Vreelandella piezotolerans: one gene and its partner. Each later gene encodes a partner of the first gene's protein in a complex. Links are inferred from orthologs where the notes say so. Each region holds a gene or a part of one and is shown on either strand. Other genes may lie near its edges. The genes, in order: accC and accD.

The links.
Region 2: the proteins of accC (region 1) and accD are in contact, whole or in part, in a solved structure (PDB 8UXZ), measured with the Escherichia coli proteins. The link is inferred for Vreelandella piezotolerans from one-to-one orthologs.

The regions. Positions count from the first base shown.
Region 1 is NZ_CP048602.1:2,014,754-2,031,815, reverse strand. What follows is about bases 6,629-9,487. They hold accC (acetyl-CoA carboxylase biotin carboxylase subunit), read right to left. Parts: upstream 8,799-9,487; coding sequence 7,458-8,798; downstream 6,629-7,457. Other genes in these bases: accB (acetyl-CoA carboxylase biotin carboxyl carrier protein), read right to left, coding at 8,829-9,290; prmA (50S ribosomal protein L11 methyltransferase), read right to left, coding at 6,629-7,315. Outside these bases: GYM47_RS09345 (serine/threonine protein kinase), read left to right, coding at 1-102; GYM47_RS09340 (hypothetical protein), read right to left, coding at 181-774; GTP cyclohydrolase I FolE, read left to right, coding at 1,125-1,676; GYM47_RS09330 (NAD-dependent succinate-semialdehyde dehydrogenase), read left to right, coding at 1,787-3,247; purH (bifunctional phosphoribosylaminoimidazolecarboxamide formyltransferase/IMP cyclohydrolase), read right to left, coding at 3,315-4,895; DNA-binding transcriptional regulator Fis, read right to left, coding at 4,945-5,268; tRNA dihydrouridine synthase DusB, read right to left, coding at 5,265-6,305; more of prmA, read right to left, coding at 6,404-6,628; protein-disulfide reductase DsbD, read right to left, coding at 9,623-11,500; ppa (inorganic diphosphatase), read right to left, coding at 11,672-12,202; GYM47_RS09285 (bifunctional protein-serine/threonine kinase/phosphatase), read left to right, coding at 12,566-14,281; GYM47_RS09280 (6-phosphofructokinase), read right to left, coding at 14,375-15,634; rnt (ribonuclease T), read right to left, coding at 15,797-16,468; GYM47_RS09270 (argininosuccinate synthase), read left to right, coding at 16,677-17,062. UniProt on the Escherichia coli protein: This protein is a component of the acetyl coenzyme A carboxylase complex; first, biotin carboxylase catalyzes the carboxylation of the carrier protein and then the transcarboxylase transfers the carboxyl group to form malonyl-CoA.
Region 2 is NZ_CP048602.1:1,664,232-1,673,694, forward strand. The notes cover bases 6,669-9,463. They hold accD (acetyl-CoA carboxylase, carboxyltransferase subunit beta), read left to right. Parts: upstream 6,669-7,458; coding sequence 7,459-8,469; downstream 8,470-9,463. Other genes in these bases: trpA (tryptophan synthase subunit alpha), read left to right, coding at 6,669-7,367; folC (bifunctional tetrahydrofolate synthase/dihydrofolate synthase), read left to right, coding at 8,462-9,463. Also shown: leuB (3-isopropylmalate dehydrogenase), read left to right, coding at 1-78; asd (aspartate-semialdehyde dehydrogenase), read left to right, coding at 212-1,324; GYM47_RS07625 (type IV pilus assembly protein FimV), read left to right, coding at 1,580-3,616; tRNA pseudouridine(38-40) synthase TruA, read left to right, coding at 3,647-4,585; GYM47_RS07635 (phosphoribosylanthranilate isomerase), read left to right, coding at 4,582-5,217; trpB (tryptophan synthase subunit beta), read left to right, coding at 5,317-6,555; more of trpA, read left to right, coding at 6,564-6,668.

The DNA of each region.
Region 1 (17,062 bases):
CGCGCATTTCCCTGGTTGGCGGAAGCGGGTTACTGGGATCAACACATACGACAGCTCGAGCAGCAGTTGCTTCAGTTAGAAACGCCATTGTGGCTGGCCTAGCATCGAACAACGATGAGGAAAGGACACAGCGACCTTTCGTATTCAACGACGAAAGGCCGCGGTATGAAAAAGTAGGCGTTAATTAGGCTGTTCAGTCGGCGCTGGGTTTTCGATACTTTGGTCAGGATCAGGACGTTCGCCAGGAATTGGGTTGGCCACGCCTTCACCATTGGCTTGACGCCGAGTCGCGTTTATCTCGGCAGAGGGGTTATCTTGCGCGGCGATCTGAATGCTTTCATCCAACGTAAGAACGAACGATTGTCCAGGTGCAAGCGTGCAGTCACCGTTACCGCAGGGGATACCATATTGGCCATCTTCGGCGTAAGCGCTCGCAGAGAATGAGCCGGAGTAAATGGCGCTTTCTGCATCATGGGTTTCAATGCAGGTGGCATCCTGCGTGGTAATACGTATGCGATCACCGTTTAGCTGTGCGTTCGCCACCAGCAAGCAATATTCAGGAAGCGCGTCTGTGGTCCCATTAGCGGTCGTTGGATGAAGAAGAATGTCGCTATAACGTGACTGGGTATTATCGAACGCCAGAGCCTCGACGACTTCAACGCCCACCTTTGCGCCGCTTGGCAAGGTCAGCATCGACTCTTCTGCATAAGTGGAGGATACCCATAACGTACCCAGCAGGGCGGCTAGCCAAAAGGGCGATGATTTAAATGACATGGCTTACTCTCAACAGTGATACCTGCATTGTCAGCAGGAAAATGATGCCCATAGCATAGCACAGCTCCTATAGTGCCGAAGGGGGGTGCGTGTCACTCTGCCACAGCCTGCTTAGGTGCGTTAAAATAGATTAATAGGCCGTTCTTGTTGTACATAAATTTTTTAAGGTATATTTTTTGTACATGATGGTTGTCCAAGATAGGCGTTCAGCTAGCACGCTAGGTAAGGCAGCTAAACGGATAACACTGCAAGCTAAAAATAGTTTGCCGAAAATGAGGCTCGCTGGCGCGATGACATTGCTGCAAAGCGATTGAGTGATAGCGAACAAGCACAGTTTAATGAGGCCTACCATGACCGACGACATCGCCCAACATTACCGTCACATCATTACCGCTTTGGGTGAAAACCCGGATCGCGAGGGCCTAAGAGATACGCCCAAGCGAGCCGCTAAGGCCATGCAGTTTTTGAACGCTGGTTATCACCAGTCGCTCGAAGAGATCGTCAATGGCGCCGTGTTCGAATCACAAACCGACGAAATGGTGTTGGTCAAGGATATCGAGCTCTACTCGATGTGCGAGCACCATTTGCTGCCATTTATTGGCAAGTGCCACATAGCTTACTTGCCCAGTGGCAAGGTGTTGGGTTTGTCCAAGTTCGCGCGCATCGTCGACATGTATGCGCGACGTATGCAGATTCAGGAAAACCTGACCAGAGAAATTGCAGAAGCGGTGCAGCAAGTCACCCAGGCGCGAGGAGTGGCGGTCGTCATCGAAGCTCGACACCTTTGCATGATGATGCGTGGGGTCGAAAAGCAGAACTCGAGCATGACCTCTTCCGTCATGCTGGGAGGGTTCCGCAGTAACCAAGCCACTCGCCAGGAATTTTTGACATTGATTAGTTAGGCCGAGTGGCGCTGACCTTTTGTATCAAAGGTTTGGTGAAACGCGTCGTTTCGTCTTAGCATGAACGGGTCAATGAGCCGATTAGGCCGTCATTTGGTCAGGAGTCTGTCATGGAAGCGCTGAGAGAAACGCAGCTATATTGCCCATTTGCCTATATCGATGGCAGTTGGGTAGCCGCTGACAGCGGTGAGCAAATCAACGTCACGAATCCCGCTACCGGCGAGCCAGTAGGGGATATCCCTCGACTGGGTAGAGCGGAAACCGAGCGTGCCATCGAGGCAGCCGATGCAGCACTGCCGGCATGGCGGGCGCTAACTGCTCAAGAGCGGGCGGACTTGTTGCTCAAATGGCATGATTTGATGCTCGAACATAAGCAGGATCTCGCGCTTCTCATGACGCATGAGCAAGGTAAGCCGGTCAAAGAAGCTGAAGGTGAAATCGTTTACGCTGCGAGCTTTCTACGTTGGTTTGCTGAAGAGGCTCGTCGCGTTTACGGTGAAACGATTCCTGCAGCCAATGCCAATCAGCGCATCGTCGTTACCAAGCAGCCCGTGGGTGTAGTGGGGGCGATCACTCCTTGGAACTTCCCAGCAGCGATGATTACACGCAAAGCCGGTGCCGCTCTGGCTGCTGGTTGCACGATCGTTGTTAAGCCTGCAAGCCAAACCCCGTTTTCGGCGACGGCATTGGCTCTGCTAGCCGAACGTGCAGGCATTCCTCGTGGTGTGTTCAACGTGGTGCCTGGCAGCGCGTCAGATATTGCCAAAGCGCTGACTGAGTCTCCCAAGGTTCGCAAAATCACCTTTACAGGATCGACGGAGGTGGGGCGCAAGCTAATGGCTCAAGCAGCGGAACACATCCAAAAGATTTCGCTTGAGCTGGGTGGCAATGCGCCGTTCATTGTGTTCGAAGATGCGGATTTAGACGCCGCGGTAGAAGGCGCCATGGCGGCAAAGTTTCGTAATGCGGGTCAGACATGCGTATGTACGAACCGATTTTTGGTTCAATCCAGTGTCATCAATGCGTTTTGCGAAAAACTGGCCGTTGCGATGAACAGTGAACTCAAAGTGGGGGATGGTACTAAGCCAGGCGTAAACATCGGGCCGTTAATCGATGAGAGCGCCGTGAAAAAGGTGAGCGAACACGTCCAGGATGCCGTCGATCACGGTGCCGAACTGCTGCTAGGTGGCCATCCGCACCCCTTAGGGGGCAATTACTTTACGCCTACGCTCATCAGTTTTGCCACCGATGCCATGAAAGTGGCGCATGAAGAGACGTTTGGTCCGCTTGCTGCCGTGTTTCCTTTCGATGATGAGGAAACCGCTATCGAGATGGCCAACGATACTCAGTACGGCTTGGCGTCTTACTTCTATTCCCGGGATTTGGCTCGCGTATGGCGTGTAGCAGAGGCGTTAGAATATGGCATGGTAGGCATTAATACCGGCCTTATCTCCAATGCGGCGGCACCGTTTGGTGGCGTCAAGGCGTCAGGTCTCGGCAGAGAAGGGGGACATCAGGGCTTGGAAGAGTACCTGGAAACGAAGTATCTCTGCATCGATCTTGGTAAGTAGTTCATCATAGACCTGAAAGCCCTCACTAGTGAGGGCTTTTTTAATGCATGTGAGATGACCTGACCGTTTAGTGGCGGAAGTGACGCATGCCGGTGAAGACCATGGCAATGCCTGCTTCGTTAGCCGCATCGATCACTTCTTGGTCACGCATGGAGCCGCCAGGCTGAATGACGGCAGTGATGCCAGCGGCAGCGGCGGCGTCGATGCCGTCCCTGAAGGGGAAGAAGGCATCGGAGGCCATCACTGAGCCTGGTACGGAAAGCCCTTCATCGGCGGCTTTGATACCTGCGATCTTAGCGGAGTACACGCGGCTCATCTGTCCTGCGCCGACACCAATGGTTTGGCCCGCTTTTGCATAAACGATGGCGTTGGATTTCACGAACTTGGCAACGCGCCATGCAAAGGTGAGATCGCGCATCTCTTCGCTGGTCGGGGCGCGCTCGCTGACCACGGTGAGCGCCTCTTCAGTGACCATCCCTTGATCACGATCTTGTACCAATAGGCCGCCATTCACACGTTTAAAGTCGAATGCGGGCTGCGCGGTACCCGGCCAATGGTCGCCGACATCCAGCAAGCGGACGTTCTGTTTCTCCGCCACGATGCGGGCCGCTTCATCATGGACGCCAGGCGCAATGATGACTTCCACGAACTGGCGGTCAACGATGGCTAGCGCGGTGTCCGCATCAAGCGGCACATTAAAGGCAATGATGCCGCCAAAGGCGCTGGTGGGGTCGGTGGCAAAGGCCTTGTCGTAAGCTTCCAATGCGGTCGCGCCTACGGCGACCCCGCACGGGTTGGCGTGCTTAACGATGACACAGGCGGTCTCGTCAAAGGCTTTCACGCACTCGAATGCTGCGTCGGTATCGGCCACGTTGTTGAAAGAGAGTGGCTTGCCTTGCAGCGTTTTGGCGGTGGCTACGCTAGGCTCGCTGGCGGCGGGGTCGACATAGAACGCAGCATTTTGATGCGGGTTTTCGCCGTATCGCATGTCTTGCTTTTTGTGAAGCTGCAGGTTGAAGGTGCGAGCAAAGGTGGTGCCGTCGCTGGCGACCTGGCGGCCAAGGTAGTCGGCGATGGCGCCGTCATAACCGGCGGTATGTTCGAACGCTTTAACGGCCAGGTCAAAACGCGTAGAAGCGCTGACTTGGCCCGCATTATCGTCGAGCTCGCCAAGCACACGAGTGTAATCGTCGGCGTTCACCACGATGGTGGTATAGGCATGGTTTTTGGCACAGGCGCGCACCATGGTGGGGCCGCCGATGTCGATGTTCTCGATGGCATCTTCGAGCGTGCAATCTGGCTTAGCGACCGTTGCTGCAAACGGGTAAAGGTTGACGACCACCATATCGATAGGGGTGATGTCATTGTCAGCCATGACGGCATCGTCCTGGCCGCGGCGCGCCAAAATGCCGCCATGGATTTTCGGATGCAGCGTTTTGACCCGACCGTCCATGATTTCTGGAAAGCCGGTGTGTTCCGATACTTCTTTTACCGTCATTCCGTTTTCTTTCAACAAACGGTAGGTGCCGCCGGTGGAGAGCAGCTCGACGCCGTGTGCGGCAAGGCCTTGGGCAAACTCCACGATGCCGGTTTTATCGGATACGCTCAGCAGGGCGCGGCGGACGGGGGTAGGGGTGCTATCAGCCATAAGGATGCTCGTCATCTGCGGGTCTAAGGTGAAAAACGGCAACGCCCCATCAAGGGGCGTCACTTTCAATCAATCCATACTGCTTGAGTTTTTTGCGTAGCGTGCCACGGTTCAGGCCAAGTACGTCGGCGGCGCGAGTTTGATTACCGTCGGTATGCTCCATCACGCACGCTAACAGTGGGGCCTCTACTTCGGCCATCACCATGGCATATAAGTCAGATGTTTGGCTGCCATCGAGATGCTCGAAGTAACGGCGCATGGCGGTCTCTACCGCTTCTCTCAGTGGCTGTGGCTGTGCGCTGGCGGAGGGGGCTGCTAGCGTGCCTGAGAGTCGTGAGGAGCGTTCGCTGGAGAGCAGGTCGCGTTCAGTCATGCCGCATGGCTTCCTTTGGCTAGCAGACGCTTCGAAGCGTCCTGGGTCATGGCGTTGTGGATCCAGTCAAACTGCTCGTCAGGCGTGGTCAGAGCGTTGAACTGCTGCTTGAGCGTGCGCTGCTGGGTACTGTTAAAGCGCTTGTCGTCGTCGAGATACCAGCCGACGTGCTTGCGCGCGATACGCACTCCCATGGTGGTGCCATAGAAGTCATGAAGTGCCTGCAGATGCTCCAGCAGGACGCTGCATCGCTCAGCCAAGCTGGGTGATGCAAGGTGCTCACCATGGGTCAGGTAATGCGTGATTTGTTGAAAAATCCACGGATTGCCCTGGGCGCCGCGGCCAACCATCACTGCATCAGCGCCAGTGTAACGCAGCACATGAGCGGCTTTCTCCGGGGTGGTGATATCGCCATTGGCAATCACGGGGATCGTGAGGTGCGATTTTATGTCGGCGATCGTGTCGTACTCGGCTTCACCAGTATAGCGCTGTTCGCGGTGACGGCCATGAATGGCCAGCGCTTGGATGCCTGCAGATTCCGCCAGCTTGGCAATACGCAGTGCATTGTTAGAAGCGGCACACCAACCGGTGCGTATCTTGAGCGTGACGGGGATGTCCACCGCTTTCACAACGGCATCTAAAATCTCGGCGACCAGCGTTTCATCACGCATGAGGGCTGAGCCAGCGGCTTTGTTGCACACTTTTTTTGCCGGGCACCCCATATTGATGTCGATGATTTGCGCGCCTAGTTCGACATTGAGTCTCGCCGCCTGCGCCAGCATCTCGGCATCCCCGCCAGCGACCTGCACGACCCGTGGGTCGGGTTCGCCCTGATGATCCATACGTAGCTGGGATTTGCGCGTGTGCCAAAGCGAAGGGTCTGACGTGACCATCTCTCCCACGACCCAGCCCGCGCCTAACCGACGGCATAGCTGGCGAAATGGGCGATCAGTGACGCCCGCCATCGGGGCCAGCATGACCGGGTTAGGCAGTTGGTAAGGCCCAATCGCAGGTGGCGAAGTAGTCATCAACGTCATGGCGGTATACTTTGATAGGCATGAAAGCGGCGAGTAGGGCGTTTCAAGGGAGCGTATGATACGCCTACTCGGCAAGCTATTGAAGGCCAATCCCGATTTTATGCGGGGCGACGGCCTGTCAAACGCACCCAGCCCTCTCGAAGGGTAGGCTCATCCATGTAGAGCCCTTGTGCTTCGTAGGCTTCCCGTACTTCGGTGGCTTGATTGGCTAGTATGCCTGATAGCGCGATACGGCCACCAGGGGCCACGTGTCCAGCAATCGTATTGGATAACTCGACCAGTGGGCCTGCCAAAATGTTGGCTGTAACGATGGGGTAGGGGCCGCCTTCCAACTGTTCGGGGTAACAGAGAGTGAACTGCTGGTCGTCGATGGCATTGCGCTCGGCATTGTCCCGGCTAGCCTGCAATGCTTGCGGGTCGATATCCGTGCCATCGGCGTGTGAGGCGCCTAGCTTCAAGGCCGCAATGGCGAGAATGCCAGAGCCACAGCCGACGTCCAGCACATCTTTGCCCTGCAGTTCATGGTTTACCGCTAAACCATCCAGCCACTCGAGACACAGCGCGGTTGTAGGATGAGTGCCGGTCCCGAACGCAAGGCCCGGGTCAAGGATCAGATTGACCGCGCCCGCCTCGGGCGGCTCATGCCAACTCGGCACGATCCATAGTCGTTCCCCCATCCGCAGCGGCGTGAAGTCATCCATCCACTCCCGCTCCCAGTCGCGGTCTGCTAGCAGTTCGTATTCGATGGCCGGACAGGGTTCACCGGGCATCTGTTCTGCCCAAGCCGCTTCGATACGGCTCAGCATGCCATCGATCCCATCTAGATCGTCGTAAAGCCCCGTCAATATGGTGTCTTGCCATAGCGGTGTCGTGCCGCGCTCGGGTTCGAAGACCGGGTCGTCGTGGGCATCTTGCATACCAATTGCCGTCGCGCCCTCTTCGAGCAGTAATTCTTCGAGAAGCTCGGCTTGTTCGGGAGCGACGTGTGCTTTTAATTGGAGCCAGGGCATGGGGAGTCTCCACGGCGAATAAGGAAGAAACAAACGGGTGATATCATCAAGACGACATCACGAAGCGGGTACATTAGCGGAATGATAGGGGCCACCTCACGAAAATGCCCGCCAATAGGCGGGCATCGTCGCCACCAAAAGATTAGCTGCTCAGCTTTTTCTCGAGGTAGTGGATATTGACACCGCCCTGGCGGAAGTAGCTATCGCGGACCAGGTCTTTCTGCAGGTCGATATTGGTTTTGATGCCTTCGACCAGCAGCTCGTCGAGTGCGTTGCGCATGCGCGTCAAGGCGATGTCGCGGTCAGCGCCCCAGGTAATCAACTTACCGATCAAGGAGTCGTAATGCGGCGGTACGGTGTAGCCGGTATACAGGTGAGAGTCCATGCGAACGCCGAGCCCACCAGGCGCGTGAAACAGCGTCACCTTGCCGGGAGACGGCATGAAGGTGCGCGAATCTTCAGCGTTAATACGACATTCGAACGCATGGCCGTTCAGCTTCACGTCTTCCTGGCGAATCGACAGGGGCAAGCCGGCTGCAATGCGCAGCTGCTCTTTGACGATATCGACACCCGTCACCATTTCCGTCACTGGGTGCTCGACCTGAACACGGGTGTTCATTTCGATGAAGAAGAATTCACCATCTTCGTAGAGGAATTCGAAAGTGCCCGCGCCGCGATAGTTGATCTCGATACACGCTTGGCGACAAGCGTCGAGCACTTTCGCGCGCGCGTCAGGATCGAGGCCTGGCGCAGGTGCTTCTTCTAACACTTTCTGATGTCGACGCTGCAGCGAACAGTCGCGGTCATAGAGGTGAATGGCATTCCCCTGGCCGTCAGCCAATACCTGCACCTCCACATGGCGAGGCTTCTCTAGAAACTTCTCCATGTAGACCGTTCCGTCGCCGAAGGCTGCATGCGCTTCGGTTTGCGTGACGGTAATGGCAGACAGTAAGTGGCCTTCGGTGTGCACCACGCGCATACCGCGGCCGCCGCCACCCGCCGCTGCCTTGATGATCACCGGATAGCCAATGCGCTTCGCTGTGGCCAAGTTGGTGGCGTCATCGTCGCCAAGCGGCCCATCGGAGCCAGGCACAGTGGGAACGCCCGCCGCTTTCATGGCGTTGATAGCGCTCACTTTGTCGCCCATTAAGCGGATGGTCTCAGCGCGCGGGCCGATGAAGGTGAACCCCGAGCGCTCTACCTGCTCGGCAAAGTTGGCATTCTCAGAGAGAAAGCCATAACCGGGGTGAATGGCGCTCGAATCAGTGACTTCCGCCGCGCTGATCAACGCCGGGATGTTTAAGTACGACTGCGCTGATGAGGCGGGGCCGATACACACGGCTTCATCGGCGAGACGAACGTGCATCAGTTCGCGATCTGCCTTGGAGTGAACCGCTACGGTTTTGATCCCGAGTTCTTTGCAGGCGCGTAAGATACGAAGGGCAATCTCGCCGCGGTTCGCGATAAGTACCTTGTCCAGCATGGGAGAATCCACCCGTGTTGATATGAAAGATTAAGCGAGGACGATCATCGGTTGATCAAATTCCACCGGCTCGCCATCTTCCACTAGGATGGCCTCAACCACGCCGTCGCGGTCGGCTTCAATCTGGTTCATCATTTTCATCGCTTCAACGATACACACAGTGTCGCCTTGCTTCACTGTGTCGCCTACTTCAACGAATGCTTTTGCACCTGGTGCCGGGCTGCGATAGAAGGTGCCTACCATCGGCGAGTTAACTGCTTCACCGCGATAGCTAGCGCCTTGAGGTTCGGCATCGGCGGGGGTAGTGGCCACCGGCGCTTGAGGAGCAGCAGGCGCGGGCTGCGCGTACTGAGGCATCGGTTGCGGCTGCCACGCAGTGCCGTTGGGGTGACGGCTGATACGAACCGATTCTTCACCTTCCTGAATTTCGATTTCACTGATGTTGGACTCTTCCAGCAGCTCAATCAGTTTTTTAACTTTGCGAATATCCATTCGTATAGCCCCAAAAGTTGATCAAAGTAACACGTCGTCACAGGAGAGATATGCCTGCTAGGCGCGGCGCTTTTAAGTGCAGTAAACCAAATTTAAAAATGAAGAGAACGCAGCACGATGGCGAACGTTAACCCAGACTCAGTGCTAAAAGATGAGTTTTTTAGCAAATATGGCTGTGGAGTTTGCCGAAAAAGTCACCCACTGTCCAGTGGCCGCGGCAATGTGTGTGATATTTGCGACTTAAACAACTGTTTGACGACGATCGCGACACGGCAGCTTAAAAATGTGTCCAAAGCCGGTTGCACTGTCGCAACCGACCATGAGTTCATCTTTTATCCCTGCTGCCAGCGCTTGAACGAGTCGAGATGCTGAACGAGGTCTTGAGCAGTCACTTCGCCCTGAATGCGAGCTTCGCGCACTTCCTTGCCCTGGCTAAAGAGTAGCAGGCTGGGCGGGCCAAAAAGGTTGAAATGATTGAGCAGTTCGCGACTTTGTGCATTGGTCTCTGTCACATCGACCGCGATTAGTTGAAAATCGTTCAATGCAGCGGCGACTTGAGGATCAGGATAGACCTCTCGCTCCATCAGTTTGCAGGAGATACACCACTCTGCCGTGAAGTGGGCAAACACGGGCTGCCCCGCTTGAGAGGCTTGCTCCAGCTCAGACTGTAGTGCGCTGAGACTGTCGACTTCTTCAAAGATCGGAGTGGTAGCGGCTTCCCCTGTACTAGAAGTGGTCACCGATAGCGGTCGTAATGGATTGCTGCTTCCTTGGGCGGCGCCCAGCACGAGTGCTACCCCCCAGGCCAACAGCATTAACCCCGCCGTTTGCCGGGCTTTTGCCCAGCCGTGAGAGGGCGATGTATTCAGTGCGCCAAGGGTAAGGGCACTGCCGATTGCTAGGGCCGCCCACAGCAGAAGAGAGATTGATGGCGCAATTAAACGCTCAATCATCCAAATCGCTACACCTAATAACAACAGCCCGAAAGCAATTTTAACGCCATTCATCCAGTCGCCAGAGCGGGGTAGCAGCGTTGCGCCGAAGGTGCCCACGAGCAATAAAGGGAGCCCCATGCCAAGTCCAAGCGCAAACAGCACTGCGCCACCCATAATGGCGTCCCCAGTGGAAGAGATAAATACCAAGGCGCCCGCTAGCGGAGCCGTTACGCAGGGAGACACCACTAGCACTGACAGCGCGCCCGCCACCGCCAAGCCCAGTGGGCCACTGCGCTGGGCGCGTGCTTGCCAAGAGTCTACTTTACTGGCGATTCGCGGTGACATGCGAAGGTCAAAGGCGCCAAACATTGCCAAAGCGAATAGGGTAAACAGAATGGCAAAAGTAATTAAAACGGGGGCGGACTGTAAATGTGCCTGGAGGTTGAGCCCTGCACCAAATAGCCCCATTAGCACGCCCACCAAGGCATAGGTAATGGCCATGCCGAGTACATAGCTGGCTGACAGGACAAAAGCGCGGGGCTTGGTGGGGTTCTGGCCAACCACGATGGACGACAGAATAGGAATCATCGGCAGCACACAGGGCGTAAAGGTGAGCCCAATACCCGCGAGGAAAAAGAGCCCTAAGGCGAGCGGTAGGCTGGTATCACTAATCAGCGCGCTGAATTTGCTATCTTCACTTTGCGGGGCGGAGAAGCCAGCGTTCTCGCCCGATTGAGTCGCTGCGCTGCTTGGGGCAGGTTCACCCGTGCTTGTTTGATTTGGAGAGCTTTGTTCGCTTTCATCCTGCCAGTTGGCAAACGTGCTGGGCGGTGACGTTTCTGCGGCTTCAAGGGTGATGCGCTCAGGTGGGTAGCATAACCCCGCATCGGCGCATCCCTGAAAGGTCAGCTCGATACTGATTGGCCCGCTATAAGGGGCGCTCAGCGGAACATCAAAAACGAGCTGATCGCGAAAAACGTACACATCCCCCATAAATTGATCGGTGGTGAATGAGCCCTGTGGAATGACGGGGTCTTCTAAGTCGACCGATGCCTGCTGGCTCGTGACGTCAAGCTGGTGGCGGTACAAATAGTAATCGTCGGCAATATCGACCCCGATGCTGAGCGTATCACCATCGTGCCAAGCGCTGGGCTGGAAGGCTTCCATTACCGGCAGGAAGTCGCTCTGATTGCTAGAAGAGAACCACTGCCCGTGGGCCAATAAAGGTAGCCAGCACAACAAAAAAAATAGGCTAAAACGTCGCATGAGTAACACGGAGTATCCTTACGCTTTGGTAACAGGTTGGGTGCAAAGGGGCAGGATAGCGCACCTGTTGAGATTAGCGCATTTACTGCGGTGACGTGACGCGGTGCTTCATGCTCCGTTAATGTAAACGCAAAAGGCCGCCTCTCTAAAGGCGGCCTGCAATCAGTGTCGTGACGCTAATTACGCTTTTTTGTAAGCTGCGGCCGACTTTTCAATGGCCTTGCGAGCGGCTTCAACGCCTTCCCAAGACTCAACTTTGACCCACTTGCCTTTTTCGAGGTCTTTGTAGTTCTCGAAGAAGTGAGCAATTTGCTGGCGCAGCAGTTCGGGGAGGTCAGTCACTTCCTGCACGTCATCATACAGCGTTGAGAGTTTCGGGTGCGGCACACAGACCAGTTTGGCATCTTCACCCGCTTCATCGGTCATGTTCAAGATGCCCACCGGGCGTGCGCGAATGATGCTGCCGGGCGCAACCGGGTGAGGAGTGACGACCAGCGCGTCTAGCGGGTCACCGTCGTCGGCCAGCGTGTGCGGGATAAAGCCGTAGTTGGCCGGGTAGAACATGGGTGTAGCCATGAAACGATCAACGAGGAGGGCACCCATATCCTTGTCGATTTCGTACTTAATCGGCGCGTGGTTAGCAGGAATTTCAATGGCCACGTAGATATCGTTGGGCAAATCCTTTCCAGCGGGGATGTTATCAAAGTTCATCGTTGGTTCCTTGGCTTGGCTTTTCTTACCTAGTGCAGATTGCAGTAGCTAAGCAGTTGATGCATTGCATTAATGGTGAAGAATTATACGAACAAGGTGGATAGATTACCAATGCGACATAGGTGTTTGCCGCCACATACTCGCATCGATGGCAGCTTGACCTTCCTCGGCGATCTCGGTGGCGTCTCTTGATGCATTGGCTGGGTAGTGGACATGGCAGGGTGTCTTTTTATGCTACTCTCGACGTTTGGTGGGCATCGCTTCGTCATGTCAGCATGTATGATAGCGCCTGATGCAGTAAGGATCGCGAGAAGTGCTCGCAATGATCGTTGCGATGGTGAGCCGTAAGTCTAGGAGGATGAGTTGGCGCACGCCCAGTTGCTAATGAGTTATGGACAAGCGTTCGTAGCCCCAGAACGCCGGCAGCACCGCAGTTCAATGTCGGTACGCTTACCAGAAGCGCCGCTGTTGAAGTTAAAGGGCGGCTGCGCAGTGATTAGTGACTCGATTTCTCGCAATACGATGGCGAAGCAGGCGGGGGATTTGAGCGTGCGCGGATTTCTCGCCGATTATTACTCCACGCCTGACCACTGGGACACCAAGACGTCGGCAACCCGCGTGCTACGTGCGTTGAATAGTTGGTGTTACAGCCAGAGCCAGCATGTCAAAGAGGGTAGCTTCGTCTCGTCGCTCTCGGCCATGGTGTTTTTAGGTCGCGAAGGTCATCTATTTCACATGGGAGATACGCTGGTCTTTCGCTTGCGAGGTGCCGAGTTTGAGCAGCTTACCCGTGATCACGTGACCGATGTGGGTGGGTATCGCTACCCCTCTCGCGCGTTAGGCATGGATGGCAGCGTCGATATCGATTACACCCATCTGGGCTTGAAGCAGGGTGACTTGTTCGTTTTCACCACTCAGGCCGTGCGCGGCACCTTGATGCCCTCTGATTATGTGCGGCTCATTCGCCAAGATGCTAGCGACCTAGATGCTGCTTGCGAGCGCTTGGCTGGCGAGGCAAAGCAGCGCGCGCAAGAGCGAGGGTATGGCGGCGATCAATTTTGCTTCCAATTACTCCGCATCGACGAACTGCCGGAAGAGGCAACCGATCACCCCAGCTTACTATATGGCGACCTGCCCATTCCTCCCGAATTGGCTCCCGGCGAGCGTCTAGATGGGTTGGAGGTGCAGGCCGTGCTGTCACGCAATGCTCAGTCGAGGGTGTATCGCGTCCGCGATGTCTACAGTGATCGTGTCATGGTGATGAAGGCACCAAGCCCCGAGCTATCGTTGCGTAACGCCTATCTAGAGCACTTTTTGCTGCAGCAGTGGGTGGTCGAGCGGGTGAACTCCCCCTTTGTCGTCAAGGTCATGGAACCATCACGCCCGCGAAGATACCTCTATTACCTCATGCAGAACGTAGAAGGTGAGACGCTGCGTCAATGGGCCGAGCGGCACCCTCAGGCCAGTCTCGCTCAGCGTTTGGATATCGCCAACCAGTTGGGTAAGGCGGTCCAGGCTCTGCACCATCGCGACATCATTCACCAACAGATCATGCCTGACAACGTGCTTATCGACTCGCACGGTAAGCTCGTGCTCGCTGACTTTAGTGCTTGCCATATGCGAGAGGTCGATGGACACCGCCACTCGGGCGAGCTGCTTCGTCAAATCGGTTTCAACGAACATACAGCTCCAGAGTATGCGCTTGGCGACAGCGTGGGTCGCCGCAGCGACCAGTACTCGTTGGCTTCTACGGTCTACTGGCTTTTGACCGGGGCATTACCTTATACGCTGACCCCCAATAAGTTGCGTTGCCATACCGATCTAGAAGAGCTCAGCTACCGTAGCGCTCGTACCATCAATCCAGAGATTACCCCTGCGCTTGACGAGGCGCTGCGTCGCGCGCTGGACCCGCAACGGCCACTGCGTTTTCGACGGATGTCGGAGTTCCTTCACGCGCTGAGGCTACCCCTGGGGCGTGCTGTGCAACGCGAAGAGCCCCGCACCGAGTCTCGACGCTTTTGGCAGGGCGTGGCGGGTATTTTGCTGCTGCTGTTGGTGCTCTCGTGGCTGCTGCGCTAGGCACGTTTCAAGCGCATACTGCGAATGTCAAAAGGGCGATGACACGAGTCATCGCCCTTTTATCTTTCACCATCTCTGATGTTAGAACAGAGGTTACAGCGTGAAGGTTGGCAACTTCTGTTCCACTTTCGCAAGCTTCAACTTGGCGACTTTCGGAAGACCATTCTCGAACGGCGGAAAATCTTCGCCCTGGATCAGCGGTGATAAGTAGTCACGGCACGCTTGGGTAATATCGAAACCGCTGTCGCTGATAAAGTCGCGGGGCATGAACTTCTCTTGGTTGGCGATTTGCGATAGCGGAGCAGAAATCACGTCCCACTGGTACGGGCTTTGTGAGATGCGGCGTATGGCCGGCATCATGGAGTTTTTGCCCGCCAGCGCCAGCGTGACCGCTTCACGGCCAACGGCATAAGCTTGTTCAACATCGGTTTTGGAAGCCAAGTGACGCGCCGCACGTTGCAGGTAGTCGGCCACGGCCCAATGGTATTTGTAGCCCAGGTCCTGCTTGATCATGCCGGCCAGGGTGGGCGCCACGCCGCCTAGCTGGCGGTGACCAAAGGCATCGGTATTGCCTGCATCCGCAAGGAAAGTGCCATCTTCGTAGCGCGCGCCTTCCGACACCACGATCACGCAGTAGCCAAATTTTTTGACGCTTTCATCGACTCGCGCCATGACCGCTTTACGGTTAAACGCCACTTCCGGGAAGATAATCAGGTGCGGTGGCTCGCCTTCTCCTTCGCCAGCCAGGCCTCCAGCCGCAGCAATCCAGCCCGCATGGCGTCCCATCACTTCCAGTACGAACACCTTGGTCGAGGTGGCGCACATGGACGCGATATCCAGCGACGCTTCCCGGGTCGAGGTGGCGATGTACTTCGCGACGCTGCCGAAACCAGGGCTGTTATCCGTGATGGGAAGATCATTGTCGACGGTTTTGGGAACGTGAATGGCCGTCAGCGGATACCCTAGTTTTTCGGAGAGCTGCGAGACTTTTAGGCAGGTATCGGCACTGTCGCCACCGCCGTTGTAGAAGAAATAGCGAATGTCGTGCGCTTTGAAAACCTCGATAAGACGCTCGTACTGCGCGCGGTGCGTATCGATGTCTTTCAGCTTGTAGCGACAAGAGCCAAACGCTCCGCCCGGGGTGTGTCGCAGAGCGGCAATGGCGTCATCGCTCTCCTGAGTGACATCGATCAAATCTTCCGTCAGTGCACCAATAATGCCGTTATGGCCGGCATACACCTTGCCGATCTGATCAGGGGCTTGCCGGCAAGCTTCGATAACGCCACAGGCGCTGGCATTGATGACGGCGGTAACGCCACCGGACTGGGCGTAAAAGGCATTATGCTGGGCCATGGAAACGTCTCATCTCCTCAAAACGGGTGGGATATCACATTGTGGCGGCAAGCGTTGGCTGCATTGCTTGCCTGAGAGCCAAGCGCTCGTAAATGACGTAAAGTTTATCGTAAAGCCATTTCTGGTGCATTAGATGCTGTTTCAAACGCGCTGCTTGCGGATTTATTCATCGCCGCCATCTAGCGCTTGTTCACGCTGAGCCAGCCGCCAGCCGCCTAAGTCTTTGTAGCGGTTGACCATGGCGCAAAACAGTTCGGCCGTTCGCTCGGTGTCATAGCGTGCCGAGTGGGCCGCCTTGTTGTCGAACTCGATCCCCGCGGCACGGCACGCTCTGGCTAGCACGGTTTGTCCATACACAAACCCCGCCAACGTCGCCGTGTCGAAACTGGAAAAGGGGTGAAACGGATTGCGCTTGACGTTGCAGCGGTTGGCCGCTGCATTCAAAAAGCCATGGTCGAATGCCGCATTGTGACCCACGAGTATCGCCCGGGAACAGCCGTGCGCCTTTAGCGATTTGCGTATGGGTCGAAATATTTCCCCTAGTGCTTCAGCCTCGCTCAACGCAACGTGCCGACGAAGCGGGTCATCCAGATTGATGCCGGTGAAATCCAACGCTGATTGCTCGACGTTGGCGCCTTCAAAAGGGTGAACATGATACGCGTAGGTGGCATCAGGCAGTAAATTGCCGTCGGGGTCCATGGTGAGTGTGACCGCTGCAATCTCCAACACGGCGTCCGTTTGGGCGTTAAACCCACCTGTCTCCAAATCAATGACAACCGGTAAGTAACTGCGAAAACGCTGGGCCATCAATTCGCGGGCAATTGCCTCGCTCATGCAGCTCTCCTTAGTAAAGCGAGTAGTCGGTCAGGGGTAGCGGTCAAGCTAGCCGCTAGGGTTTGGGTGATTCTAGCAGCTTTACCCCCAAGGCGTCGTTGACGGTATTCGCTGGGCATCGAGAACGCTATACTGACAGTTTGAATGAACAAGTAGTGCGTAAGGGCGCTACTCCTTCTGGTGAACTGCTTTTTACAAGGAGCAAAGAATGTCCGATGTCAAAAAGGTTGTGCTGGCATATTCAGGCGGCCTGGACACATCCGTTATCGTCAAGTGGTTGCAAGAAACCTACAACTGCGAGGTTGTGACCTTTACTGCCGACATCGGTCAGGGTGAAGAAGTCGAGCCTGCCCGCGCCAAGGCTCAGGCTCTCGGCGTCAAAGAGATTTACATCGAAGATCTACGCGAAGAGTTCGTGCGTGACTACGTCTTTCCGATGTTTCGTGCCAATACCATCTATGAAGGTGAGTACCTGCTGGGCACCTCCATCGCTCGCCCGCTGATCGCCAAGCGCCTGATCGAAATCGCCAATGAAACCGGCGCCGATGCCATCTCCCATGGCGCAACGGGTAAAGGTAACGATCAAGTGCGTTT
Region 2 (9,463 bases), 350 kb from region 1 along the record:
TCCGAGGGCATGAAGCGCGTTTCCACAGCCGAGATGGGTGACGCCGTACTCGCGGCGTTCGAGCGTTATCAAGCATAAAGCGAGCTTGCTAACTAACTGATTCGTCTCGTTGCTTTGTAAATAGACCGCGTCGGCCGCCCTTAGGGGTGGCCGACGTCGTGTCTGATATGTGTGTATAATATAGGTCTCATTCTTTGTTGGAGGACTTCACATGTTGAAAGTCGGTTTCGTGGGATGGCGTGGCATGGTTGGCTCGGTGCTGATGCAGCGCATGCAGGAAGAGGGTGATTTCAACGGCATCGAACCGATCTTTTTCACCACTTCTCAAGTCGGCCAGCCGGGTCCCGATATCGGCGTGGACGTGCCTCCGCTGAAAGATGCGTTTGCGCTGGACGACTTGAAAGCTCTAGACGTCATCGTGACCTGTCAAGGCGGTGACTACACCAAGAAAGTCTACGGCGACCTGCGTAACGACGGCTGGAAAGGCTACTGGATCGATGCCGCCAGCACCCTGCGGATGGACGATGACGCCACTATCGTTCTCGACCCGGTGAACCGCAACGTCATCAACGACCAGCTCGCCAAAGGTGCGAAAACCTTCGTTGGTGGTAACTGCACCGTGAGCCTGATGCTCATGGGGTTGGGCGGTCTGTTCGAAGCCGATATGGTCGAGTGGATGACCTCCATGACCTATCAGGCGGCGTCAGGCTCCGGTGCCAAGCACATGCGCGAGCTGCTCAACCAGATGGGCCAACTGCGTGACAGCGTTTCCAGCGAGCTGGCCGACCCGGCGAGCGCGATTCTGGACATCGACCGCAAAGTGACCGCTGCCATGCGCGGTGGCGACTTCCCCACCGATAACTTCGCTGCGCCGCTGGCGGGCAGCCTGCTGCCGTGGATCGATACCAAGTTGGATAGCGGCCAAAGCCGCGAAGAGTGGAAGGGTAGCGTCGAGACCAACAAGATCCTGGGTCTCGACAACAACCCGATCCCCATCGATGGTCTTTGCGTGCGTATCGGTGCCATGCGCTCGCACAGCCAGGCGTTCACCATCAAGCTGAAGCAGGACGTGCCGCTGGATGAGATCGAAGAGCGCATCGCCAAGCATAACGAGTGGGTCAAGCTCATCCCCAACGAGAAAGACGCCACCATTGCGGGCCTGACGCCTGCGGCGGCGACGGGTACGCTGCAAGTGCCGGTTGGTCGTTTACGCAAGCTGAAAATGGGCGGTGAATACCTCTCTGCCTTCAGTGTGGGTGACCAGCTGCTGTGGGGCGCTGCTGAACCGCTCAAGCGCATGCTGAAAATTTTGCGCGAGCAGTAAGTGTCCGCGCAACGGCGCTGCACTTGCATCGCTACAAAGCGCTAGACCACAAGAGGGAAGCTGTTCGCAGCTTCCCTTTTTTTTGTCGTATGCCGCGTTCTCACTCCTGGGCTCATAAAAACGGCTCATGCAAAAAGGTGCGTTGAACCTAGCGTCATGGTAAATACGTTATGATAAGAACGAACTAACATAGCTCGTGGCGGACAGGCATGACGCTTGCCAGGAGCCAGGGAATGGAAGGCAGTAGGGGCCGAGATGAACAAAAAGCTGGCATGGTTGTTGTGGCTGCCGCTGAGCGTCGTGAGTCCGTTGGCTTTGGCCGTAGGGCTGGGGCAAGCCACCGTAAACTCAACGCTGCAGGCGCCGTTAGATGCCAGCGTGCCGCTCGTGAACGCCAGCGATGTGGTATTGGACGACGTACGCGTCGAGATAGCCGATGCCTCCGCTTTCCGCGCGCTAGGTTTGGAGTGGTCGCCGCTCGCGGCCAGCGTGCGCACCGAGCTTCAGCGCCTGCCCTCAGGCGCTCAGCTGGTACTGCGTTCCGATCAAGCGGTGAATGAGCCGTGGTTGGATCTGCTGGTCACCCTCATTACGCCCGAAGGGCGGCGCACGGAAGCCCTGACGCTTCTCTTCGATCCGCCTAACTATACTGCCAGCACCGCGTCCGCAGCGGGAGCATCGTCGGCGGTCTCATCGGCACCTTCGTCTGCGCCGCCATCCGTAGCCGCTTCTCGACCCAGCAGCGCCGCCCGTGACATCGCCTATGTGGCCAGCGGTGACACGCTTTGGGGCGTGGCGGCCCGTATCAAGCCTGCAGACGTTAGCGTCCAACAGATGATGGTGGCGCTGGTGGATGCGAATCCGACGGCATTCCCCACCGGCAACGTCGACGACATGCGTGCAGGCCAGACACTCAACGTGCCGAGTCGAGAGCAATTGATGGCTCGCTCGCCTGCCCAGGCCGCGCAAGCGATTCAATCGATGCGTCAGTCGTCTTCCGAGCCCTCTACCGTGCCGCCCTCAAACAATGCCCCGGCCTCCCAGCCGTCGGCTGAGACGGCAAGTGAGGTGGCGGCCTCCTCCGCTCCCAACACTGGCTCGCCCGACAGCGCACCTGTGGCGACCGTGCAAGAGGGCGAGCTGGCGGGCTTGACCCTTAACGATCTAGCCGAACAACTGCTAGAAAGCCAGGCCATGTTGCAAACTCTGCTCGATGAGCGTGAAGCCATGCGTGCTGAGATGGCCGCGCTGCGCCAGGAGGTTGCCTCGTTGACGGAGGCGCTGAGTGCCTCTCAACAAGAGACTCGTCGAGCGCTGGCGGCGGCCGAAGCACGTGGAGCGGAGCCTAGCTCGCCCGATATTCAAGCGGTCTCGTCTCCCGTTGCTGCGGATACGCCCGCGGGCGCTTCTGCCAGCCCCAGCATCATCGAGCGGATGGAGCAATATCAGTGGCCACTCGCCAGCGTGGCCTTGGCCCTGCTGCTGGGCGCGCTGATTTGGTCACGTAAGCGCCGTGAGCGGCAGTGGGAGGATGCGCCCGCTCCCATGGGTATCAACGCCGATGTCACGCCCTCCAAGCGTACCGAGCCAGGGATGGCTTCTTCGGCCAACGCGGCCCCGATGGCGTCGTCAGTGCCGCCCGAGGCTTCCCTCTATACGCCGCCGCGCACCGACTCCGCCGTGCCGTCGAGCCACGCTGGATCAGCAGCGTCGGAGGAAACGGGCGGGCCTGACGAGCGCGTCGCAACCGATGACGATGGCCCCGGCCATCACACTGGCGAACGGGCGCCTGACCATTTGGAGCATGGGGATTTTGAGCCTCAGCCTCGTGAGCCGAGCGATCATGAGCCGTTATACCGCGAACCGTCCTACCCTGAGACAAGTGATGACGAGACTATCACTGTCGATGAGCGCGACGAATTACGATATGCGGCTGATCAGTATGATGACGCCCCTCTCACGGCAGTGTCCGAGGAGGATGAGGCCGCGCTGGAAGCCGCTTTCCTAGACACCCCAGAGCCTGTCGATCAGATGTCGTCTGGTGCGCCCATGCAAGCGTCCATGCAAGAGAGCGGTGAGCCACCGTTACAGGACGAGGATCGTGCGCACTACATCGATTACCATCCGCCATCACTGACCCGTGAGGCATCAGGCGGCGAGGAAGGGGCAGACGACCAAGCAGGCGCGAGGTCGTCGCAAGAGAGCCGCGTGGCGCAGCCACCCCGTGTGCCGGAAGAGGAGTGGGACATCGAAGAGGTGGCATTCGAGCCGCGACGTCGGGATAATGGCTAACCTTCAATACTCTCCAAATGACGTGGCTCGATGACGCTGTTCTACCACTTTGATGAGACACAACCGCTAGCGGGCCGCTTGGCGATGGGCGTCGAGTACGATGGCTCTCGCTTTTGCGGCTTTCAGCGGCTCAAGCACGCGGCCTCCGTTCAGCAGGCCATCGAGGATGCGCTGGCCAAAGTGGCCGGTGCACCGGTGCATATTTACGCCAGTGGGCGTACCGACTCCGGCGTTCATGCCACCCGCCAGGTCATCCACTTCGATCCCCCGGTCCAGCGCACTGAGAAAGCGTGGATTTTTGGCGCCAACACCAATTTACCCAGGGATGTGGCGGTACGCTGGGTGAAGCCGGTATCCGATGACTTCCACTCCCGTCTGGGCGCGCTGGCGCGTCGCTATCGCTATATTTTCTTGAACCAAATCAGTCGACCCGTGCTAGAGCGCGCCAACGTGACCTGGTGTCGAGACCCGTTGGATGCCGATGCTATGCACCGTGCGGCCCAAGCGTTGGTGGGTGAGCACGACTTCAGCAGCTTTCGCGCCGCCGGGTGTCAATCGAAAACCCCTTGGCGGCAGATGCACTTCGTGGAAGTGAAGCGCTACGGCCCGCTGGTGGTGATCGACATTCAAGGCAATGCCTTTTTGCATCATATGATTCGCAACATTGCCGGTGCCCTGGCAAGCGTGGGCCGCGGCGCCCAAGACGAAGGCCATATTGCGCGCCTACTGGCGCTGAAAAACCGCCGCCAGGGCGATGTCACGGCGCCTGCTTGCGGCCTGCATTTCGTCGACTCCATCTATGACGAGCGTTTCGAGCTGCCCAAAGAGCCGATCGGGCCGAACCTGTTGGCCTTCACCGGCGAGTGGACCGGCGAGCGGGTGCTGCCCGACAGCCCTCGTGTTGCCGCACGTCGGCGGCTCACGTTCTCCAAACAGGCCCATCCGCAGCATCAGGAGACATCTTCATGACGCTTAGCGTAACGCGCACGCGCATCAAGTTCTGTGGGTTGACGCGCCCGGCGGATATCGACCGGGCGGTAGCGCTTGGCGTCGATGCGCTGGGCTTCGTCATGTGGCCGCAAAGCCGCCGGAGCGTCACGCCAGAAACGCTGGCGACGCTGGCGGCGCAGGTGCCTGCCTTCGTAACGCGGGTCGGACTCTTCGTCGATCAGTCTGCAGAGTTCATCGAGCAGTGCCTGCCGCACTTGGATTTGATCCAGTTTCATGGCGACGAGTCACCGGCGTTCTGCGAGCAGTTCGGTCGGCCTTGGATCAAAGCGTTACGCATGCGCGATGGGCTTGATTTACACGACGCCGCGACGATCTATGGCGGTGCCCAAGCGCTGCTGTTGGATGCCTATCGACCCGGTGTACCAGGTGGAACTGGTGAGACCTTCGATTGGTCTAGAATCCCCGCAACCCTGGCAAAACCTGTTATTCTCGCGGGTGGACTGACCGCCGATAATATTGCCAGGGCGGTCAACGACGTGGCGCCGTATGCGGTCGATGTGTCGGGCGGTATCGAAGCATCTCCCGGCGTGAAAGAGGCCGACTCGATGGCCGCTTTCGTTCGCCATGTGGCGCAGGCTGACATCCGCTAAACGTGCTTGCGCGCACGCACTTTTCGATGCGCTTCCCACCGGTCGTGGGCGAGCCAGACACCATTCATTCATTTGCCTTTTCTGGCGATCTCGTGAGGTATGCCTGTGACTGTCTCAGCAACAGAAACCAAGTTCAGCGACCTGACCCGAATGCCGGATGCCCGCGGTCATTTTGGCCCCTACGGCGGCCGGTTCGTGTCAGAAACCCTTAGCTTTGCTCTGGAAGAACTGGAGCAGATCTACCTCAGTCTGCGCGACGACCCGGATTTCCAAACCGAATTCGATCGTGACTTGGCTTACTACGTGGGCCGTCCGTCGCCGCTGTATCATGCCAAGCGCTGGTCTGACTCGCTGGGCGGGGCACAGATTTGGTTGAAACGTGAAGACCTCAATCACACTGGTGCTCACAAGGTGAACAACACCATCGGTCAGGCGCTGCTGGCGAAAAAAACCGGCAAGCCTCGGGTAATTGCTGAAACCGGCGCTGGCCAGCACGGCGTGGCGACAGCCACCGTCGCCGCCCGACTCGGGTTGGAGTGTGACGTGTACATGGGGGCGGAAGACGTGCAGCGTCAAAAGCTCAATGTTTACCGCATGCGCTTGCTGGGTGCCCGTGTCATTCCGGTAGAGTCGGGCACGCGGACGCTGAAAGACGCCATGAACGAAGCCCTGCGCGACTGGGTCACCAACGTCGATAACACCTTCTACATCATCGGCACCGTGGCGGGCCCGCACCCATACCCGCAGCTCGTGCGCGACTTCAATGCCGTGGTAGGTCGCGAAGCTCGCCGTCAGTCGCTAGAACAGATTGGCCGTTTGCCGGATGCGCTGATCGCCTGTGTTGGGGGTGGTTCCAATGCGCTGGGGCTGTTCTACCCGTTCGTCGAGGATGACGCCGTAGCGATGTATGGCGTGGAGGCCGGAGGCGATGGGGTCGAGACGGGGCGTCACGCTGCACCGCTATCCTCGAATGCGCCACGCGGCGTACTGCACGGTAACCGAACCTATCTGATGTCCGACGAGGGCGGGCAGGTGTCGGACACTCACTCCATTTCGGCGGGCCTGGATTATCCCGGCGTTGGCCCCGAGCACTCGCTGTGGAAAGACGTCGGCCGGGTCAACTACGTGGCTGCGAACGACAAAGAAGTGCTGGAAGCGTTCCGCGAGCTGACCCACATGGAGGGCATCATGCCCGCGCTGGAATCGGCCCATGCGTTGGCCCATGCCAAGGTGCTGGCGCCCACCATGCGCCCAGACCAGCATATCGTGGTGAATCTCTCGGGTCGCGGTGATAAAGACATCATGACCGTGGCGAAAATCGACGGCATCGAGTTTTAAGGGCGAGCATGAATCGTATTGACCAGCGTTTTGCAGAGTTGAAACAGCAGGGCCGTAAAGCCCTCATTCCCTACATCACCGCAGGCGACCCTGCACCGCAATACACCGTGGGCTTCATGCATGCCCTGGTGGAAGCAGGGGCCGATGTGATCGAGCTGGGCGTGCCGTTTTCTGACCCCATGGCCGATGGCCCGGTGATTCAGAAAGCCTGCGAGCGGGCGCTAAAACAGGGCACTCGCTTGGTGGACCTGCTGGAGATGGTGGCCGAGTTTCGTCAAACCGATACCACCACCCCCATCGTCTTGATGGGGTATCTGAACCCCATCGAGCGCATCGGCTATGACGTGTTTGCCGACAAAGCGGCAAGCGTCGGTGTGGATGGCGTCCTGGTAGTGGATATGCCGCCAGAAGAGGCCGATGAGTTCGGCCCGCTGTTGAAAGCACGTGACTTGGCGGCGATTTTCTTGGTTGCGCCTACCACTTCCCATGCCCGTGCCGCTACAATATGCGCCCACGGTGAGGGCTACCTTTATTATGTTTCGCTGAAAGGCGTCACCGGTGCGGCTACGTTGAACGCTGAAGACGTGGCCGAGCACCTTGCACCATTGCGCGATATGACCGATCTACCGCTTTGCGTCGGGTTTGGTATTCGCGATGGTGTGACGGCTGCCGAAGTGGCAAAAGTCGCCGACGGTGTCATCGTAGGCAGTGCATTGGTGAACCGTATTGCCGATAGCGTCGATGCGCCTGAAACGATTGCCGGGCAATTGAAAAGCGTGCTAGCAGACATGCGCACCGCCATGGACGCCTAAGCGCGTTCCTCATCGTCTACACTGAATCGATTGACGACACTCATCAGGCTTGGCGTGGCCAAGCCTTGACGTACACGGAAGCCTTTTTGATATGAGCTGGTTAGACAAGATCGTGCCCTCCATGGGGCGTATCCAGCGTAAAGACCGTCGTGCCAGCGTGCCCGACGGCCTCTGGCGTAAATGTCCCAAGTGTGAAGCGGTTCTCTACCTACCTGAGCTAGAGAAGCATCACAGCGTCTGCCCCAAGTGTGAGCACCACCTACGCTTGACGGCGCGCAAACGCTTGGACTGGTTCCTGGATAAACAGGGGCGCGAAGAGATCGCGGCAGAGATCGAGCCGAACGACCGCCTGAAATTCCGCGATTCCAAGAAGTACAAAGACCGTCTGACCGCTGCGCAAAAAGAGACCGGCGAGAAAGATGCGCTGGTCGCGATGCGTGGCGAGCTGGAAGGTTTGCCGATCGTTGCCGTGGCATTCGAGTTCACTTTCATGGGCGGCTCCATGGGTGCCGTGGTGGGCGAGAAATTCGTTCGCGCGGCGACCATCGCCCTCGAAGAGGGCATTCCACTGGTCTGCTTTGCCGCATCGGGCGGTGCACGGATGCAAGAAGCGCTGTTCTCGCTGATGCAGATGGCAAAAACGTCAGCAGCCCTCGAGAAGCTCAAGCAGGCGGGCGTTCCCTATATTTCGGTATTGACCGATCCTGTATTTGGCGGCGTATCGGCCTCTTTGGCGATGCTGGGCGACTTGAACATCGCCGAGCCGAATGCGCTGATCGGTTTTGCGGGCCCCCGAGTGATCGAACAGACCGTACGAGAGACGTTGCCGGAAGGCTTCCAGCGCAGCGAATTCTTGCTGGAGCACGGTACGGTCGACATGATCGTTCACCGCCACGACATGCGCGCACGGGTAGGCGGCGTACTGCGTAAGCTCACGCATCAAAGCGCTCGCCCGGTAAACGATGAATCGTCAGACGCCGAGGTGGTAGAGCCGGTCGTGAATGAAGAGCAGTTGGCCGATGCTGCTGAAGCACCTGCCAAAAGCACGGGTAATGCAGAGGCGCGTCCTGCATCGAGCGATGACGCGTCACGCAATGCCTAATACGTTAGCGGAGTGGCTTGATTACCTGGAATCCCTGCATCCCGTTGGGATCGATATGGGGCTTGATCGGGTGTCGCTGGTCGCCGAACGTATGGGGCTGTTGGATCGCCCCATCGCCAAGCGAACCATCACCGTGGCAGGCACCAACGGCAAGGGATCGACGCTTGCCATGATCGATGCGTTGGCACGTGGCCACGGCTTGCGTACGGGGACTTATACCTCTCCCCATCTATTACGTTACAACGAGCGCGTGACCGTCGACGGTCGTGAAGCCAGCGATAAACGCTTGGTCGAAGGTTTTCAGCAGGTTGAAGTCGCGCGTCTTCAAGCGCCTGCCGTCAGCCTGACCTATTTCGAAGCAGGCACGCTTTGTGCGCTGTGGTGTTTAGCCCAGGCCGATTTGGACTTGGCCTTGCTGGAAGTTGGCTTGGGTGGACGTTTGGATGCGGTGAACATCATCGATGCAGACGTGGCAATCGTTACGACCATTGCGCTGGATCACGCCAACTTTCTCGGCACGGATATCGAGCAAATTGGCCGCGAAAAGGCCGGGATCTTTCGGCCGCTCAAACCCGCAGTGCTGGGTAGTCAGTCTCTGCCCGCGAGCGTGCTCGACTCGGCGATTGCCATCGCTGCTCAAAGCTACGTATTAGGGGCGGCGTTTAGCCATAGCGCAGGTGACGTTGCTGGGGCGCCCTGGTGTTGGCACGGTTTGGCCACCGATGGTGGGACGCTTTCGTTGGACGGTCTGCCGGATCCTGGGCTTCCGATCGACAATGCAGCCACGGCACTGCAGGCGTTGACACTGGCGGGGGTCACGCTGCACGTCGATACCGTACGCAAAGCGCTCCGGACGGTCACGCTGTCTGGACGGATGCAGTGGGTAGGGCAGTGGTGTTTGGATGTGGGCCATAACCCTCACGCCGCTCAGTACGTTGCTCGCCGCTTACCGTCACCCCCTAAGCGCGGCCGCCAGTGGGCCCTGATTGGCATG